4 regions of the Anoxybacillus sp. MB8 genome follow, and region 1 is predicted to be linked to each of the others. Evidence: riboswitches for the same ligand, from Rfam matches in the RefSeq annotation. Region 1 holds a riboswitch; each other region holds the start of a gene.
What was found. A riboswitch is a leader RNA that binds a small molecule or an ion and turns the genes downstream of it on or off. The one in region 1 is predicted to bind S-adenosylmethionine.
Positions count from the first base shown of each region.

Region 2: another riboswitch for S-adenosylmethionine. It lies ahead of metK (methionine adenosyltransferase); the one in region 1 lies ahead of mtnK (S-methyl-5-thioribose kinase).
Region 3: another riboswitch for S-adenosylmethionine. It lies ahead of EKC99_RS08705 (methionine biosynthesis PLP-dependent protein); the one in region 1 lies ahead of mtnK (S-methyl-5-thioribose kinase).
Region 4: another riboswitch for S-adenosylmethionine. It lies ahead of EKC99_RS03360 (bifunctional homocysteine S-methyltransferase/methylenetetrahydrofolate reductase); the one in region 1 lies ahead of mtnK (S-methyl-5-thioribose kinase).

Region 1 covers NZ_RXXX01000002.1:132,297-136,552, forward strand. Annotated here, with positions in the region: gene EKC99_RS01665 (pyridoxal phosphate-dependent aminotransferase) at 1-1,088, opposite strand, end outside; gene EKC99_RS01670 (carbon-nitrogen family hydrolase) at 1,186-1,980, shown strand; SAM riboswitch class I at 2,068-2,167, shown strand; gene mtnK (S-methyl-5-thioribose kinase) at 2,240-3,409, shown strand; gene mtnA (S-methyl-5-thioribose-1-phosphate isomerase) at 3,420-4,256, shown strand, end outside.
Region 2 covers NZ_RXXX01000007.1:78,564-82,819, forward strand. Annotated here, with positions in the region: gene EKC99_RS04580 (gamma carbonic anhydrase) at 1-531, shown strand; gene EKC99_RS04585 (phosphatase PAP2 family protein) at 605-1,123, shown strand; gene metK (methionine adenosyltransferase) at 1,169-2,374, opposite strand; SAM riboswitch class I at 2,495-2,603, opposite strand; gene pckA (phosphoenolpyruvate carboxykinase (ATP)) at 2,778-4,256, shown strand, end outside.
Region 3 covers NZ_RXXX01000020.1:21,521-25,776, reverse strand. Annotated here, with positions in the region: gene EKC99_RS08720 (hypothetical protein) at 1-239, opposite strand, end outside; gene EKC99_RS08715 (HD domain-containing protein) at 357-893, shown strand; gene metC (cystathionine beta-lyase) at 914-2,053, opposite strand; gene EKC99_RS08705 (methionine biosynthesis PLP-dependent protein) at 2,057-3,160, opposite strand; SAM riboswitch class I at 3,233-3,340, opposite strand; gene EKC99_RS08700 (cupin domain-containing protein) at 3,432-3,911, opposite strand; gene mscL (large conductance mechanosensitive channel protein MscL) at 4,036-4,256, shown strand, end outside.
Region 4 covers NZ_RXXX01000005.1:52,446-56,701, reverse strand. Annotated here, with positions in the region: gene metH (methionine synthase) at 1-1,087, opposite strand, end outside; gene EKC99_RS03360 (bifunctional homocysteine S-methyltransferase/methylenetetrahydrofolate reductase) at 1,080-2,927, opposite strand; SAM riboswitch class I at 2,997-3,099, opposite strand; gene EKC99_RS03355 (YajQ family cyclic di-GMP-binding protein) at 3,190-3,681, opposite strand; gene EKC99_RS03350 (BMP family lipoprotein) at 3,849-4,256, shown strand, end outside.

The DNA of each region.
Region 1 (4,256 bases):
TCCCCATGCTCTCCAAAGCCGATGCCTGGGGCAACGGCGACATGTGCTTGTTCAAGTAAAAGATTGGCAAACGTTTCGGACGTATATCCTTTTGGCACCGGAAGCCACGCAAAAAAAGAACCTGCTGGCGCTTGCACGTTCCAGCCGATGTCGTTTAATGCACGAATAAACGTATTCCGTCTTGCTTCATACGTGGCGACAAGCTCATCGACGCATTGTTGCGACTGTAAAAGCGCAACCGCTGCCGCTTCTTGAATGGCGCCGAACATGCTCACATACAAATGATCTTGCAAAACGTTAATCGCTTCGATCATGCTTTCGTTGCCGACCGCAAAGCCGATGCGCCATCCTGCCATATTGTACGTTTTTGAAAACGTATAAATTTCAATGCCAACGTCTTTCGCCCCTTCGACTTGTAAAAAGCTGACCGGCTTTTTCCCGTCAAACCCGATCGCCCCATACGCAAAATCGTGCACGACAGCAATGCCGTATGTTTCAGCAAACGAAACGGTTTCTTTAAAAAACGATTCCGTTGCTGTCGCGCCTGTCGGGTTGTTCGGATAGTTTAAAAACATCAATTTCGCTTGACGAACGACGTCTTTGTTTAACTCCTCATAATCGGGCAAAAAGTCGTTTTCCGCCCGCAGCGGCATCATTTCCATGCGCGCCCGCGCAAGCACAACGCCCGACCAATAGTCCGGATAACCGGGATCGGGAACGAGCACGACATCGCCGGGGTTTAATAAACAAAGCGGCATTTCAACGAGCCCAGCTTTGCCGCCAAATAAAATGGCGACTTCTTTTTCTGGATCAATGGTTACCCCATACTCCCGTTTGTAAAACGTCGCTACCGCTTCTTTCAAAAACGAATACCCGCGAAACGGGGAATATTTATGGTACGCTGGCTTTGCTACCGCCTGTTGCATTGCGTTTACAATATGAGCAGGGGTCGGCTGATCCGGATTTCCTTGCCCAAGATTAATGACGTCATGCCCTTCAGCAATGACCGTATTGACTTTTTGAACGAGCGAAGCAAAAAATTGCTTCGGTAGTTGCTGTAACAAGTTCGATTGCGGAAATGTTTTCATTTTTCGCACACCTACTTCACAAAAAGGTTGAAATTCTAGTCATGTATCATATATCGTAAAAATCAAAATGTAAAGAAAATTTTTCGAGGTGAATGAAATGAATATCGCTTGTATACAAATGGACATTGCGTTTGGAGCGCCTGAAAAAAATAAACAAACGATCGTGCGCTACATGGAACAAATGGCGCGTGACGTCGACGTCGTCGTATTGCCAGAACTATGGACGACAGGATACGATTTAACGAGATTAACAGACATCGCCGACGAAAACGGCGAAGATACAAAAACGTTTCTTTCCTCGCTTGCGCGCACGTACGATGTGCATATTGTCGGCGGATCGGTAGCGAAAAAAACAGACAAACAAATGACGAATACGATGTATGTCGTCGACCGAAACGGCCATGTCGTTAGCGAATATAGTAAACTTCATTTGTTCAAATTGATGGATGAACATATGTATTTACAAGCTGGGGAGACGTTACACGTTTTTCAACTCGCTCACACGACGTGCGCAGGCGTCATTTGTTATGACATTCGTTTTCCAGAATGGATTCGCACTCATGCGCTTCACGGAGCCGAAGTGCTATTTGTCGTCGCGGAGTGGCCGCTTGCTCGCCTTCATCATTGGCGTACGTTATTAATGGCGAGAGCGATTGAAAACCAATGTTACGTCGTCGCTTGCAACCGCGCAGGAAAAGACCCGAACAACACATTTGCTGGTCATTCGATGATCATCGATCCATGGGGAAACGTGCTCGCTGAAGGGGACGAACAAGAAACGGTCATTATGGCGAATATTGACATAAACGAAGTGCAACATGTGCGCGGACGCATCCCGATTTTTGCTGATCGTCGCCCAGACGTGTATAAAATTTTTGAAAAAAAGGATTGACAAACGAGCATGAACCGATGTATGATTCGAATCAAGCGAATTCACGAAACTTTTTCACTGTTAAAAACATTCAAATAACGATAAACACTCTTATCAAGAGCAGGTGGAGGGACGAGCCCGATGAAGCCCGGCAACCGGCGATGACGCACGGTGCTAATTCTTGCAGCAGTAGGCTGAGAGATAAGAGGTGCGAAGCAAACTTCAAACCTCTTTCGTTCAGCGAAAGAGGTTTTTTATTTATGTCAAGGGAGGAATTTGTATGTACGAACCGTTAACAGAACAAAAAGCGATCGCCCTTGCTGTTCGGTTGGGGCTTTTTGGAAAAGATGCGCTTCTTTCATGCAAAGAAATTGGCGATGGCAACTTAAATCTCGTGTTTCGTATCGTCAACGAGCGCACAAACGACAGCATCATCATCAAACAAGCGTTACCGTATGCGAAAGTCGTCGGCGAAAGCTGGCCGCTCACGTTAAAACGGGCGACGATTGAAAGCCAAGCGTTGCGCACTTTCGCAAGCTACGTCCCTCAATACGTTCCGAAAGTATACTATTCTGATGAGTCTTTAGCGATTACAGTGATGGAAGATTTATCGCATTTACAAATTGCTCGTCGTGGGTTCATCGAAGGAAAAACATTTCCGAACATTTCTGAACATATCGGCGAATTTATCGCGAAAACAGCGTTTTACACGTCCGATTTCGGCATGAACCAACAACAAAAAAAGAAGCTCGCACAGCAATTTACAAATCCTGAACTTTGTAAAATTACAGAAGATCTCGTATTGACCGACCCGTTTTTTGACCATGACACAAACAACTTTGAAGCCGAACTTCGCGCAGATGTCGAGCAGCTTTGGCAAGATGACGCATTAAAACGCGAAACCGCAAAATTGAAACGGCGCTTTTTAACGAAAGCGGACGTCTTGCTTCATGGCGATTTACATACAGGAAGCATTTTCGCAAGTGACGATGAAACGAAAGTGATCGACCCAGAATTTGCATTTTACGGTCCAATCGGCTTTGATCTCGGGCAATTTTTCGCTAATTTGCTGTTAAACGCCCTCGCTCGCGATGAACGTGACCGCAAACCGCTCTTTCATCATATCGAAAAAACGTGGGACGTGTTTGTTCGCACATTTTCTGAACTTTGGCGTGAAAGCAATGAACCGTACGCGACCGTTTCTGGCGTGCTTCATGACGTGCTTCGCGATGCCCTCACAGAAGCGATTGGATTTGCTGGCTGTGAAGTCATTCGCCGAACAATCGGTTTAGCGCATGTCGCAGACGTTGACGAATTGCCGCTTGAGCGCCGACTTGATGTGAAACGTCACGCGCTTCGCCTCGGACGCGAGCTGATCGTACAGCGTGAACAATTGCCGATTCATGCGATCAAACGACTTGTGCAACAAACGGTACATGTGAACAGCTAGGAGGAAGACAATGAAATCTGTACAATGGCACGATACACATATTACGATTTTAAACCAACAAGCATTGCCTCATAAGACTGAATATTTAGAATTAAAAAATATCAAAGACGTATGGGATGCGATCGTGACGTTAAAAGTGCGCGGGGCGCCAGCCATCGGCATGACCGCCGCCTACGGCTTAGCGCTTGCGGCAAAATCGTATGAAACGAACGACTTAGCGCAATTTCATGCCGAGTTAAAACGAGACCGCGACTATTTAGCTAGTTCGCGTCCGACCGCTGTCAACTTATTTTGGGCGCTTGATCGGCTTATGAAAAGCGTTGCGCAAGCAAAATCCGTCAACGAAGCGAAAACGACGCTCATTCATGAAGCGATTTGCATTCAAGTAGAAGATGAAGACGTATGCCGCCGCATCGGCGAACATGCCCTTTCCCTTTTTCAAGACGGCGATCGCATCATGACGATTTGCAATGCAGGAGCGATTGCGACGGCGCGCTACGGAACGGCACTTGCTCCGTTTCATTTAGCGAAAGAAAAAGGAATGACGCTTCATGCGTACGCTTGTGAAACGCGGCCTGTGCTGCAAGGAGCAAGGCTCACCGCTTGGGAGCTTTCACAAGCCGGCGTCGATGTCACGCTCATTACCGACAATATGGCCGCGCAAACGATGAAAGCCAAACATATTTCCGCTGTCATCGTCGGCGCAGATCGCATCGCCGCAAACGGCGACACCGCCAACAAAATCGGAACGTTCGGTCTAGCCATTTTAGCTAAAGCGTTTCACATTCCGTTTTACGTCGCCGCTCCGCTCTCAACGATCGACTTACAGACGAAAACAGGCGATGAC
Region 2 (4,256 bases), on a different contig from region 1:
ATGATTTATCCATATAAAGAACATACACCAAACATTGCGTCTTCCGCTTTCATCGCCGATTACGTCACCATTACAGGTGATGTAACCATTGGAGAGGAAACGAGCATTTGGTTTAACACCGTCATTCGTGGAGATGTCGCACCAACGATCATCGGCAACCGTGTAAACATTCAAGACAATTGTGTCCTTCACCAAAGCCCAAACAATCCACTCATCATTGAAGATGATGTGACCGTCGGCCATCAAGTTATTTTACATAGTGCGATCGTAAGAAAAGAGGCTCTCGTCGGTATGGGTTCTATCGTTTTAGACGGTGCTGAAATTGGTGAAGGGGCTTTTATCGGTGCCGGCAGTCTTGTGCCTCAAGGAAAGAAAATCCCTCCTCGCACACTTGCGTTCGGACGCCCCGCAAAAGTAATTCGAGAATTAACCGAAGAAGATGAGCGTGAAATGGCACGAATTCGCCGCGAATATGTCGAAAAAGGACAATATTATAAGTCGCTTCAATTAAACAAACCACGCAATAAATAGGCGTGGTATTTTTACATTGTTTTATTATTGACTTAACATATATATTTTATCATAAATTCAGGGGGATTTGCTTATGTTGCGAAAATGGTACGATTGGGAGTGCAAGTTGTTTTACAGCATTAATCGTTATTTTGATCGGAAGTGGCTTAACGCGTATTTTCGCTCGATTACGCACATTGGAGGAGCGACATGCTCGATTACAACCGTATTGCTAGCCATTTGGTTGCTACGTGACGAATGGCAGGATGCTGCTATCGCGAGCGCGGTCGCATTGGCACTTAGTCATATTCCTGTCGCAATGATGAAAAAAATGTACCCACGCAAACGACCGTATATTTCACTTCATAACACGAAAGTAACAAAAAATCCGTTAACTGATCATTCATTTCCATCCGGACATACAACCGCAATATTTTCTGTCATCATTCCATTTTTACTATACGCTCCGGCATTAACGATTTGGCTCTTGCCCATCGCGTGTAGCGTCGCGATTTCGCGCATTTATTTAGGACTTCATTATCCATCTGATGTGCTTGCTGGCTGTATGCTCGGTACATTAGTTGGCATCGCTTCATTTTCTGTTCTTACTTAAAAAACAAGAAAGGAGAGCTACATCTTGTAACTCTCCCTTTTTTCCTTACTTCGCCAACTGTAACGCTTGTTGTTTTAACACTTCTGCTTTATCTGTACGTTCCCAAGGAAGATCAATATCTGTGCGGCCAAAGTGACCGTAAGCAGCTGTCTGTTTGTAAATCGGGCGACGAAGATCAAGCATTTTAATAATGCCCGCTGGGCGAAGATCAAAGTTGTTGCGCACCACTTCAATTAATACATCTTCAGATACTTTGCCCGTGCCGAACGTATCAATTGAAATCGATACAGGTTTTGCAACACCGATCGCATACGCTAACTGCACTTCGCATTTATCGGCAAGACCCGCTGCAACAATGTTTTTCGCTACGTAACGTGCCGCATATGCTGCTGAGCGGTCTACTTTCGTTGGATCTTTTCCTGAGAATGCCCCGCCGCCGTGACGTGCATAACCACCGTATGTGTCAACGATAATTTTACGTCCTGTCAACCCTGCGTCACCTTGTGGACCACCGATGACGAAACGTCCTGTTGGGTTGATAAAATATTTTGTGTTTTCATCGATCAATTCTGCCGGAACGACAGGTTTAATGACATGTTCTTTAATGTTGCGCACAATTTGATCTTGTGTAATTTCTGGATGATGTTGTGTAGAAACAACGATCGTATCGATACGTACAGGTTTGCCGTTTTCATCGTACTCCACAGTCACTTGCGTTTTTCCGTCTGGACGTAAGTACGGTAAAATGTCTTCTTTACGCACTTCTGCTAAACGGCGTGCAAGTTTATGTGCAAGAGAAATTGGTAGCGGCATAAGTTCTTTCGTTTCGTTGCACGCGAAGCCAAACATTAATCCTTGGTCACCTGCACCGATCGCTTCGATTTCTTCATCTGTCATTTGTCCTTCGCGAGCTTCTAACGCTTTGTCAACACCCATCGCGATATCTGGCGACTGTTCATCAATTGACGTCAATACTGCGCACGTATCTGCATCAAAGCCATATTTTGCGCGCGTATAGCCAATTTCACGAATTGTTTCACGAACAATTTTCGGAATATCTACATATGTAGATGTTGTAATTTCTCCACTCACTAACACAAGTCCTGTTGTTACACTCGTTTCGCACGCCACACGCGCATTCGGATCATTCGCTAAAATCGCATCTAAAATCGCATCGGAAATCTGGTCACAAATTTTATCCGGATGCCCTTCCGTTACAGATTCAGATGTAAACAGACGACGTTTAGGCATTCAAACATTCCTCCTCAGTATAGTGACAAATGATACGGTACTCATCCCTCTTATTATGGTCTATCGTGAAAAAAACCTTTCCCTCAGAGGAAAGGTTTTTGCATTTGTCTGCGCCTTTCACTCTTATCGTTCAAGGGCGTTCCCTTGCCACAGGTTAGCACCTTTTCACGTATGTGACGGTTGCTGGGTTTCATCGGGCCTGTCTCCCTCCACCAACTCGGGATAAGAGTATCCGTTCATTTCAGCATCATATCACATCTGTACAGAGCAAGTCAACGTTTTTTCTCCTGTCATAGTCTCGAAAATAAATTCAAGAAAAATACACGAATTAGTATGGACTATTTATCAAAATGTGTTATACTTTTTACATAAAGATAAATCAAACAAAGGTAGGTTTTGTCCAATGAATTCCATTGAACTGACAAACAAATTATCAACACTCTTACAAAGGGATGGGGTTTTTCATAACTTATCTGTACCGCGATTAGTAGAAAAAGTATTAACTCGCAAAGAAGGTGTCCTCACTTCGTCAGGTGCAGTTTGTGCAACAACTGGAAAATATACAGGTCGTTCTCCAAAAGATAAATATATTGTGGAAGAACCATCTGTGAAACATAAAATTGATTGGGGAACTGTCAATCAACCAATTTCTGAAGAAGTATTTGATAAACTGTACAACAAAGTGATCGATTATTTAATGACGAAAGAAGAAATATTTGTATTCAACGGCTTTGCAGGCGCGGATCCAGCTTATCGCTTGCCAATTCAAGTTGTCAATGAATTTGCTTGGCATAACTTATTTGCCCATCAATTGTTCATTCGTCCAACAACAGAAGAATTGCAAACGCATGAACCACAATTTACAGTCATTTCTGCACCGACATTTAAAGCAGATCCAGCTGTTGACGGCACGCGTTCAGAAACGTTTATTATCATCTCATTTGAACGTCGTACCGTGCTGATCGGTGGAACAGAATATGCAGGGGAAATGAAAAAATCGATTTTCTCTGTGATGAACTTTTTGTTGCCAGAACAAGGAATTTTCCCAATGCACTGCTCAGCAAACGTAGGTCAAGAAGGAGATGTCGCGCTCTTTTTCGGTTTATCGGGTACAGGGAAAACAACGCTTTCTGCCGATCCAAACCGTCGCTTAATTGGCGATGACGAGCACGGTTGGTCAAATAACGGCGTGTTCAACATTGAAGGCGGATGTTATGCGAAATGCATTAACTTATCACGCGAAAAAGAACCGCAAATTTTCGATGCGATTCGCTTCGGTTCCGTATTAGAAAACGTCATGATTGATCCAGACACACGCATACCAAACTATGATGATGCAACGTTGACGGAAAATACGCGCGCAGCATATCCGCTTGAAGCAATGGATAATATCGTTCAACCGAGCATTGCAGGTCATCCGCATACGATCGTCTTTTTAACAGCTGATGCGTTTGGTGTATTGCCTCCAATTAGCAAATTAACGAAAGAACAAGCGATGTATCATTTCTTAAGCGGCTATACAAGCAAGTTAGCGGGAACAGAACGCGGAATTACCGCACCTGAAGCAACGTTTTCGACATGCTTTGGATCACCGTTTTTACCGCTTCCTGCAACGCGCTATGCAGATATGCTCGGGCAAAAAATTGACGCTCACGGCGTTCAAGTATTTTTAGTCAACACCGGTTGGACGGGAGGCGGATACGGTGTTGGTGAACGAATGAAGCTATCTTATACGCGCGCGATGGTGAAAGCGGCGTTAGAAGGCGAATTAAACAACGTAGAAACCGTTCAAGACCCGATTTTCGGTCTGCATATTCCGCTTCACGTCCCAGGTGTACCGGACGAAGTATTGCTGCCAAAAAGCACATGGGTAGATCAAGAA
Region 3 (4,256 bases), on a different contig from region 1:
TCCTTTCCATCGTCCGTCACATCAACAGAATACAATTGCGGAGTCGCTTTCGGGTCATGGATATGTTCCCATTCCGGAAAAGCATACGTCGCTTTTCCGACGTGAAGCGTAAAATGACGCACCCAATCTCCATCTTCTTTGCCGCATAGTTGCACGTTTGCTTCCTCTAATTTTTTCGTACAAGCATGGCCATTGAACGAAAGCGCCGTCATAACTGATAATAACAATGATAAAAACATACGTATCCTCCATACTTTTTTCACTTAGTATGAAAGAAAAACAGAAAAAATATGTATTGCCTTTCTTAAATAAGACATGGTATGATAATTAGAAAAACAAAAAAGGGGGCATGCACGATGAGACGTGTCACATTAACTGACATCTTCCTTCACCCCATCACCCAAAAATATTTAAAACGTTCAGGCGTCGCACACGCCATCGCTACCGCATATCATGCGTATCGCCTTGCCTTGCAATATGGAGTCAATGTCGATTTAGCGACAAAAGCGGCACTGCTTCATGATATTGGGCATTATGAATGGTACTCTAATGGAACGTGGGACTATGAAACATATAAACAAAACGACATTCATGCGATTAAAGGGGCGGAGCGAGCGCACAAATTGCTTATTCGACTCGGTGAACATCCTCAACATGCGAAAGAAATCGCCCTCGCCATTTTGCTTCATACCGATTCGTATCTTCCAGAAGGAGAGCTAAAACGAAAACCGCTTCAGACGATCGTTAAACTTGCCGATGAAGCAGATGAAGAACCAGGCGGCAAACATCACTATCGCCAAATCGATGACGAACTCGCCTTGAAAAAAATTCAACAACTTGATCGCATGGTCGAACAGCAAATGAAGCGTGATGCGCTCGACCAAATTAGCTAAGGCTAGGCGATGTGCCTAGCCTATACATATGATAACGCCTGTTCCACATCAGCAAGCAAATCATCGGTCGCCTCTAATCCAACACTTAAGCGCAACAAACCGTCCGTAATGCCGCGACGAAGGCGTTCCGCTTTCGGCATCGCCGCATGCGACATTTTTGCCGGATAAGATAAAATCGACTCTACCGCTCCTAAACTAACCGCAAATACCGGAATATGCGCATATTTCACAAACGTCCGCACCGCTTGTTCATTTTCCAATTCAAACGACAACACCGCGCCAAACCCACGCGCTTGATCGCGATGAATGACGTGCCCTTCGTGATGCGAAAGCCCCGGATAATATACGTGCGCCACTTTCGGATGGCGATGTAAAAACTGCGCGAGCTGCATCGCTGAACGGGAAGCGTAATCAAGCCGAACGTGAAGCGTTTTTAGCCCGCGCAGCACAAGCCACGCATCTTGCACGCCGAGCACCGCACCGAACGCATACTGCAACTTCCGAAGCTCTTTCGCTAGTCGCTCATCTTTCACAACCGCAAGTCCAGCGACGACATCGCTATGGCCAGCTAAAAATTTCGTCGCGCTATGGAGCACGACATCGACGCCGAGATCGAGCGGACGCTGCAATAAAGGTGTCGCGAACGTATTATCTAAAAACGTCAAACAACCGTGCGCTTTCGCAAGCTTCACAACCCCGCGAATGTCCGTAATTTTCAGCAGCGGATTTGACGGCGTCTCCATATAAATCACTTTCGTATTCGGACGAATATGGCGCGCTACCGCATCTAAATCGGTCATATCGACAAACGTATATTCAATGCCAAATCGGCTTAATACATCCGTGATGATGCGATACGTTCCGCCATATACGTCATCTGTAATTAACACATGATCCCCTTTTGACAACAACAAAAACGCCGTTGAAATCGCCGCCATGCCTGATGCGAACGCAAAGCCGCTCACTCCTCCTTCCAGCTCCGCGATCGTTTCTTCAAGCGCCTCGCGCGTCGGATTGCCTGTGCGGCTATAATCATATTTTCCAAACGTATCAAAATCAAACTGATGAAACGTCGATGCATGATGAATCGGGACGCTCACCGCGCCCGTTTGCGCATCGATCTGCCATTTATTATGAACGAGTTGCGTTTGCACATCCATTTTTTACACCTCTTTCATGCGTTGAAACGCTTGTGTTAAATCAGCAATTAAATCGTCATGATGTTCAATGCCGACCGAAAAACGTAACAGTCGATTACATACCCCGTTGGCGATACGAACGTCCTCTGGAATATCCATATGCGTTTGCGTCGCTGGATACGTAATAAAACTTTCGACACCGCCTAAACTTTCCGCAAACGTAATAAGCTTTAAGCTTCGTAAAAAGGTATTCACCCACCGTTCGTCGCGCACGCGAAACGACAACATGCCACCTCTCCCTGGATATAGCACATCGGTCACGTCTTCATGTTGTGCTAAAAATTCATAAATCGCTTTTGCATTTTGTTCATGTTGGCGCATGCGAAGCGCGAGCGTTTTCATGCCGCGAATTAACAACCATGAATCAAACGGAGACAGCACCGCTCCGATCGCGTTATGATACATCGCCAATTGCTCGCATAGCGCTTTTCCTTTTGCGACAATGAGCCCCGCAAGCACGTCGTTATGCCCGCCTAAATATTTCGTTGCGCTATGAATGACGATGTCCGCCCCTTTCGTTAATGGCTTTTGCAGTACAGGTGTGTAAAACGTATTATCGACGATAAGAAGCAGCCCATGTTGTTTCGCAAACGCCGCGACCGCTTCAATATCCGCCTCTTGCATGAGCGGATTGGTCGGCGTTTCTAAAAAAATCGCTTTCGTTTTGTCCGTCACATGCGCCTTTACCGCATCTACATCGCGAAAATCGACGTATGTAAACGACAGCCCGTATTTTCTCCACCCTTTTTCAAACAACCGATACGTCCCGCCATATAAATCGGCCGAAACGAGAAAATGATCCCCGCTTTCAAAAAGCGCAAACACCGTTTGAATTGCCGCCATGCCTGAACTACATGCAAACCCTTGATCCCCTTCCTCTAACTGCGCAATCGCCTCCTCGACGATGTGTCTCGTCGGGTTTCCTGTCCGAATGTAATCGTACCCCGTCGACTGTCCGATCCCTTCATGCCGATACGCTGTTGAAAAATATACAGGTGGATTCACTGTTCCTGTCGTCGTCTCGCTTCGATTACCGATTTGCGCTAATACTGTTTCCACATGACTCATTCGCTCTCTCCCTTTCTCAAAAAAATAAAAGCCTTCTAAGAAGAAGGCTTTCTGTCCATAGACAAACGCTTCTTCTTATCTTCCGAATTGAACACCAATTCGCTGGATTTAGCACCTGACCGCTTTCGGCTGGTTGCTGAAGGTTCATCGGGCCAGTCCCTCCCCTTCTCTTGATAAGAATGCACACGCATATTGAATTTTCTGATTTTTAACTAATGTACCTTATTTCCAAAAAAATTTCAACTATTTTTTATTTTCTTGTAACAAACTTTCATTCCGCCGCAAGAGCATCGGCTTTTGTCGGATGGACGGTGCCGGCTGGATGTTGTGGCGGCGCATAAATGGAGTACAGCTTAAGCGGAACGTTCCCTATGTTGATCACATTATGCCACGTTCCTGCAGGCACAAAAATGGCAGAGCCATCCGTCACGCGTCTTTCAAACGTCAATTCGTTTTTCTTTTTGCCCATCCGCACAATCCCTTCTCCTTGTTCAATACGTAAAAATTGATCAACACCCCGATGCATTTCTAAACCGATATCCTCTCCGACACGAAGGCTCATCAATGTCACTTGCAAATGAGGTCCCGTCCATAACGTCGTACGGAACATGTTGTTTCGTTTCGTCGCTTCTTCTATTTGTACGACAAACGGGTTCGGTCCGTAATCTTTCGTATATTCTCGCGGAAACGGATAAGGCATAATCGGATATGGATACACAGGCATATACACAACATTCGGATAGTAATACATGTTCTCACCTCTTTTTTCATATTCATCGCCATGTTATGCACAACTGCCCGACTATGCGCCTCACATGCAAAAATCGACAAATAGAACGGATATATGTTAAGGTATGGAAAAAGGAGGCGTGCCGATGTGGAACGAATTTAAGAAATTTGCTGTGCGGGGGAACGTCATCGACTTAGCTGTTGGGGTCATCATCGGTGGAGCATTTGGAAAAATCGTTTCTTCCCTCGTGAATGACATCATTATGCCGCTTGTTGGTCTCATTTTAGGTGGCGTCGATTTTAGCGGATTATCTTGGAAAGTCGGTGAAGCAGAAGTCAAATACGGGTCTTTTATTCAAACCGTCGT
Region 4 (4,256 bases), on a different contig from region 1:
CTGCCGCTTCTTCATATTTGCCTTCCGCGATGAGCCGTTTAAACTTACGTGAGCCAATGACGTTCGTTCGTTCCCCGACAAAAAGCGGCCGCATCGTTTCATCGTATATCAACGCATCAATGCCAGATACTGCATGCATGGCAAACTGTTTCGGGATGACACGAGGTGGAATGTCGCGCACCGCTTCAGCGATGGCACGAATATGTTGTGGCGTCGTGCCGCAACAGCCGCCGACAATGTTTAGCCATCCTTTTTCAGCAAATTGGCGAATTTTTTTCGCAAGCATGTCTGGCGTTTCGTGGTAGTGCCCTTCTTCGTCAGGAAGCCCAGCGTTTGGATAACAGCTGACGGCTGTGTTCGCTAATGAAGCGAGCGAGCGCAAATGGTCGGTCATAAATTCCGGACCTGTGGCGCAGTTTAAACCGACGGCAAAAGGTTTCATATGTTGAATGGAAATAAAAAAAGATTCGATCGTTTGTCCGGCAAGCGTCGTTCCCATCGGTTCAATCGTTCCAGAAATCATCAGCGGCACCCGTTTTCCGACCGCTTGAAACGCTTCGGTAATGCCGAGAAAGGCGGCTTTGACGTTTAACGTATCTTGGCACGTTTCTAACAACAATAAATCGACGCCGCCAATTAATAGCCCGCGCGCTTGTTCTTCATACGCAGCAACGAGCTCCGTAAACGTCGCTCCGCCTGTGACAGAAAGCGTTTTTGTCGTCGGACCCATCGAGCCTGCAACGAAGCGCGGCCAATCGGTTGTCGTATATTTTTCCGCTGCTCGTCTTGCAAGTTTCGCTGCCTCGATATTTAACTCAAGCGCTAAATGGCCGAGATCATATTCGTCTAGGACGATGCGCGTTGCCCCGAACGTATTCGTTTCGACAATGTCGGCCCCTGCGGCAAAATACGCTTCATGAATGTGAGAAATGACGTGTGGGGCGGTGATCGTTAAATATTCGTTGCATCCTTCATATGCTTCACCGCCAAAATCGTCCGCAGTTAAGTTGGCCGCTTGAATCATCGTTCCCATTGCACCGTCAATAATTAAAATTTTCTTTTCGAGCTGTTCAAATAAACTAGCCATAATAAACCGTCCTTTCTTTTGCGAGCCGCTCTTTTTCATGAATGTAACGAACGAGTTCGACCGTCATATCGTAACGTAAAAATGGGGTAATTAAATAAATGCCTTGGAATAAATCGAACGCGGCATCGATGAGCGCTTTGGCGATCGCTAATCCTTCTTTCGTTGATTGAACACGGTCGTTTGCGCACATCGCCATGCGGTTGCGAATGTCATCAGATAATGTAATGCCCGGCACTTCGTGATGTAAAAAGTCGGCGTTGCGAGCGCTTGTGAGCGGCATAATGCCGATGTAAATCGGCGTCGGTAAATGTTTCGTCGCTTCATACACGTCTTCGATTTGTTTTTCGCTATAAAGCGGCTGTGTTAAAAAGTAGTGCGCCCCGCATTCAATTTTTTTCTCTATCCGCTTTACTGCTTTATCTAAATGGCGCACGTTCGGATTAAAGGCGGCAGCGATCGAAAAGTTCGTCTTTTGTCCGAGCGGTTTGCCTGAGTACGACAGTCCTTCGTTAAATTGGCGAATTAACGAAATGAGGTCAAACGATGATAAATCGTAGACGGACGTCGCACCTGGAAAGTCGCCTACTTTTGACGGATCGCCTGTTAAAGCGAGCACGTCGGTCATGCCGAGCGTATGAAGTCCCATTAAGTGCGACTGCAAGCCGATTAAGTTTCGATCGCGGCATGTAATATGAATGAGCGGACGCATGCCGAGTTGTTGTTTGACGATCGTGCCGACAGCGACGTTGCTAATGCGCGGTGTCGCAAGCGAGTTGTCGGCAAGCGTTAAGGCATCAATGTTCGCTTCTTTTAACGCTTTTGCGCCTTCTAAAAATGTCGTTAAGCCGAGCTTTTTCGGTGGATCGAGCTCGACGATAATCGACCGTCGCGTGCGAGCGATGTCGGCAAGAGAAGGGGCTGTCGTTTGTTTTTCTTCTTGGACGACGATCGGATGGCGCTGTTTGACTTCTTTTTTATATACAGGCGTACGATCGGAAAGGGCGCGAGCAATGGCGGCAATATGTTTTGGCGTCGTACCGCAACAGCCGCCGATGAGCCGAACTCCTTGTTCACGAAAGGCGCGCGCCGTTTCTTCAAAATATTGTTCGCTCGTTTCGTAAATGAAGCGACCGTCGCGATATTGCGGCAAGCTCGCGTTCGGATATACCGATAAAAAAGCGCGTGTAGGAATCGGTACTTCTTCTAGTGAGCGCAACATATGATATGGGCCGAGATGGCAGTTTAAGCCGACGACATCGGCCCCAAGTCGTTCTAATTCGATCAGCGCTTCAGCAAGCGGCATCCCGTGTTGCAGGACGCCAATATCATGCAACGTGACGTGGGCGATGATCGGCAACGTCGTTTCTTTGCGAGCGATGGAAAGAACGGTTTGCAATTCTTCGAAATCGTAATATGTTTCAAGCAAAAGCCCATCGACACCTTCGTTTAACAACACATACAGCTGTTCACGAAATGTTCGTTTCACTTCTTCAAGCGAAATCGTGCTTTTGTTCGTGCTCCGTAGTCCTCCGATCGTACCGAGCACGTAGGCGCGCCCTTTTGCCGCTCGTTTCGCCAGTTCGACCGCCGCTTCGTTTATTTTTTTTACGTCATCTTGCAGCCCGTAACGTGCTAGTTTTACGTAGTTGGCGCCGTATGTGTTCGTTTGAATGACTTCTGCGCCTGATTCAATATACGCCTCATGAATATGGACAATTTCTTCAGGCTTTGTGACGTTTAATTCTTCAAAACAACGATCGATGCCGTGCGCATATAATAACGTTCCCATCGCTCCATCCGCGATGACGATGCGTTCTTTTAAATCATCTAACAATCCCACGTCCATTCCTCCGTTTCTTTGTTTAAAGTAAAAAAGTCCTCTCCATAAGAAGAAGACTTGACGCGCTCCTTCTTATCTTCCAAGCGAATCGCTTGTCTGGACTTAGCACCTTGACGATCGTCAGGTTGCTGAAGGTTCATCGGGCCAGTCCCTCCCCTTCTCTCGATAAGATGTTGTATGAAGTTACTCATAAATGTAACTGATTTTTTAGAAATATTCAACTATTTTATTTGAGAAAAGAAAAAGAAGGCCGAGTGCCTTCTTAACGGTAGTTGACGAATTGAACGTCAATCGGTAAATCTGCTTCGCGAATGGCGGCGATTACTTTTTGTAAATCGTCTTTACTTTTGCCGCTGACGCGAATTTGGTCTTCTTGAATTTGACTTTTTACTTTTAAACCTGTATTTTTAATGATTGTGTTAATTTTTTTCGCATTGTCTTTGTCGATGCCTTGGACGAGTTTCGCACGTTGGCGCACCGTTCCGCCAGATGCAGCCTCTACTTTTCCGTATTGAATGTTTTTTGTCGGCACGCCGCGTTTAATGAGTTTGCCGATAAGCACATCTTTCAGCTGTTCAAGTTTAAACTCATCGTCAGAAATGAGAATGAGCTCATCTTTTTCAAGTGAAATGTCGCTTTTGCTTCCTTTAAAGTCGTAGCGGTTTTGAATTTCTTTTAACGCGATGTTGATGGCGTTCGTCACTTCTGACAAATCGACTTTCGACACAATATCAAACGAACTTTCTTTTGACATATGAATCACCTCGGCATAAATTCGTTGTGCTTCCATTATAGTCGATTGTTGGCATACGAACAACTTTACAAAATCTTTATATATAAAAAGTAAACAAAATGTCGAAACATGTCGATATAATAAATGAAGCGGGATTTGATCGAAAAATAAGGAGATGAGGAAATTTGATGAAAAAAATGATTCCACTCATGATGGCATTCGTTTTATTGCTTGCCGCAGGGTGTTCGCAAACGAGTTCTTTTCAACCGAAAGAGCGAATAAAAGTAGGCATTATGTTGTCAGACGTCGGACTCGGTGATCAATCGTTTAGCGATTCGGCGTTTAAAGGATTAATGAAAGCGCGCGATGAGCTAGGCATCTTTTTTGACTATCGTGAGTTAAAAGAAACCGAGACGTATGAAAAAGGGTTAACAGAGCTCGTTGAAGCAGGGAACGATCTCGTCATCGGATTAGGTTTTATGGTGCAACAAGATTTAGAAAAAGTCGCCAAAAAATATCCGAAACAGCAATTCGTCTTAATTGATGCGGTATCTGATTTACCGAACATTACATCGATTACGTTTAAAGAAGATGAA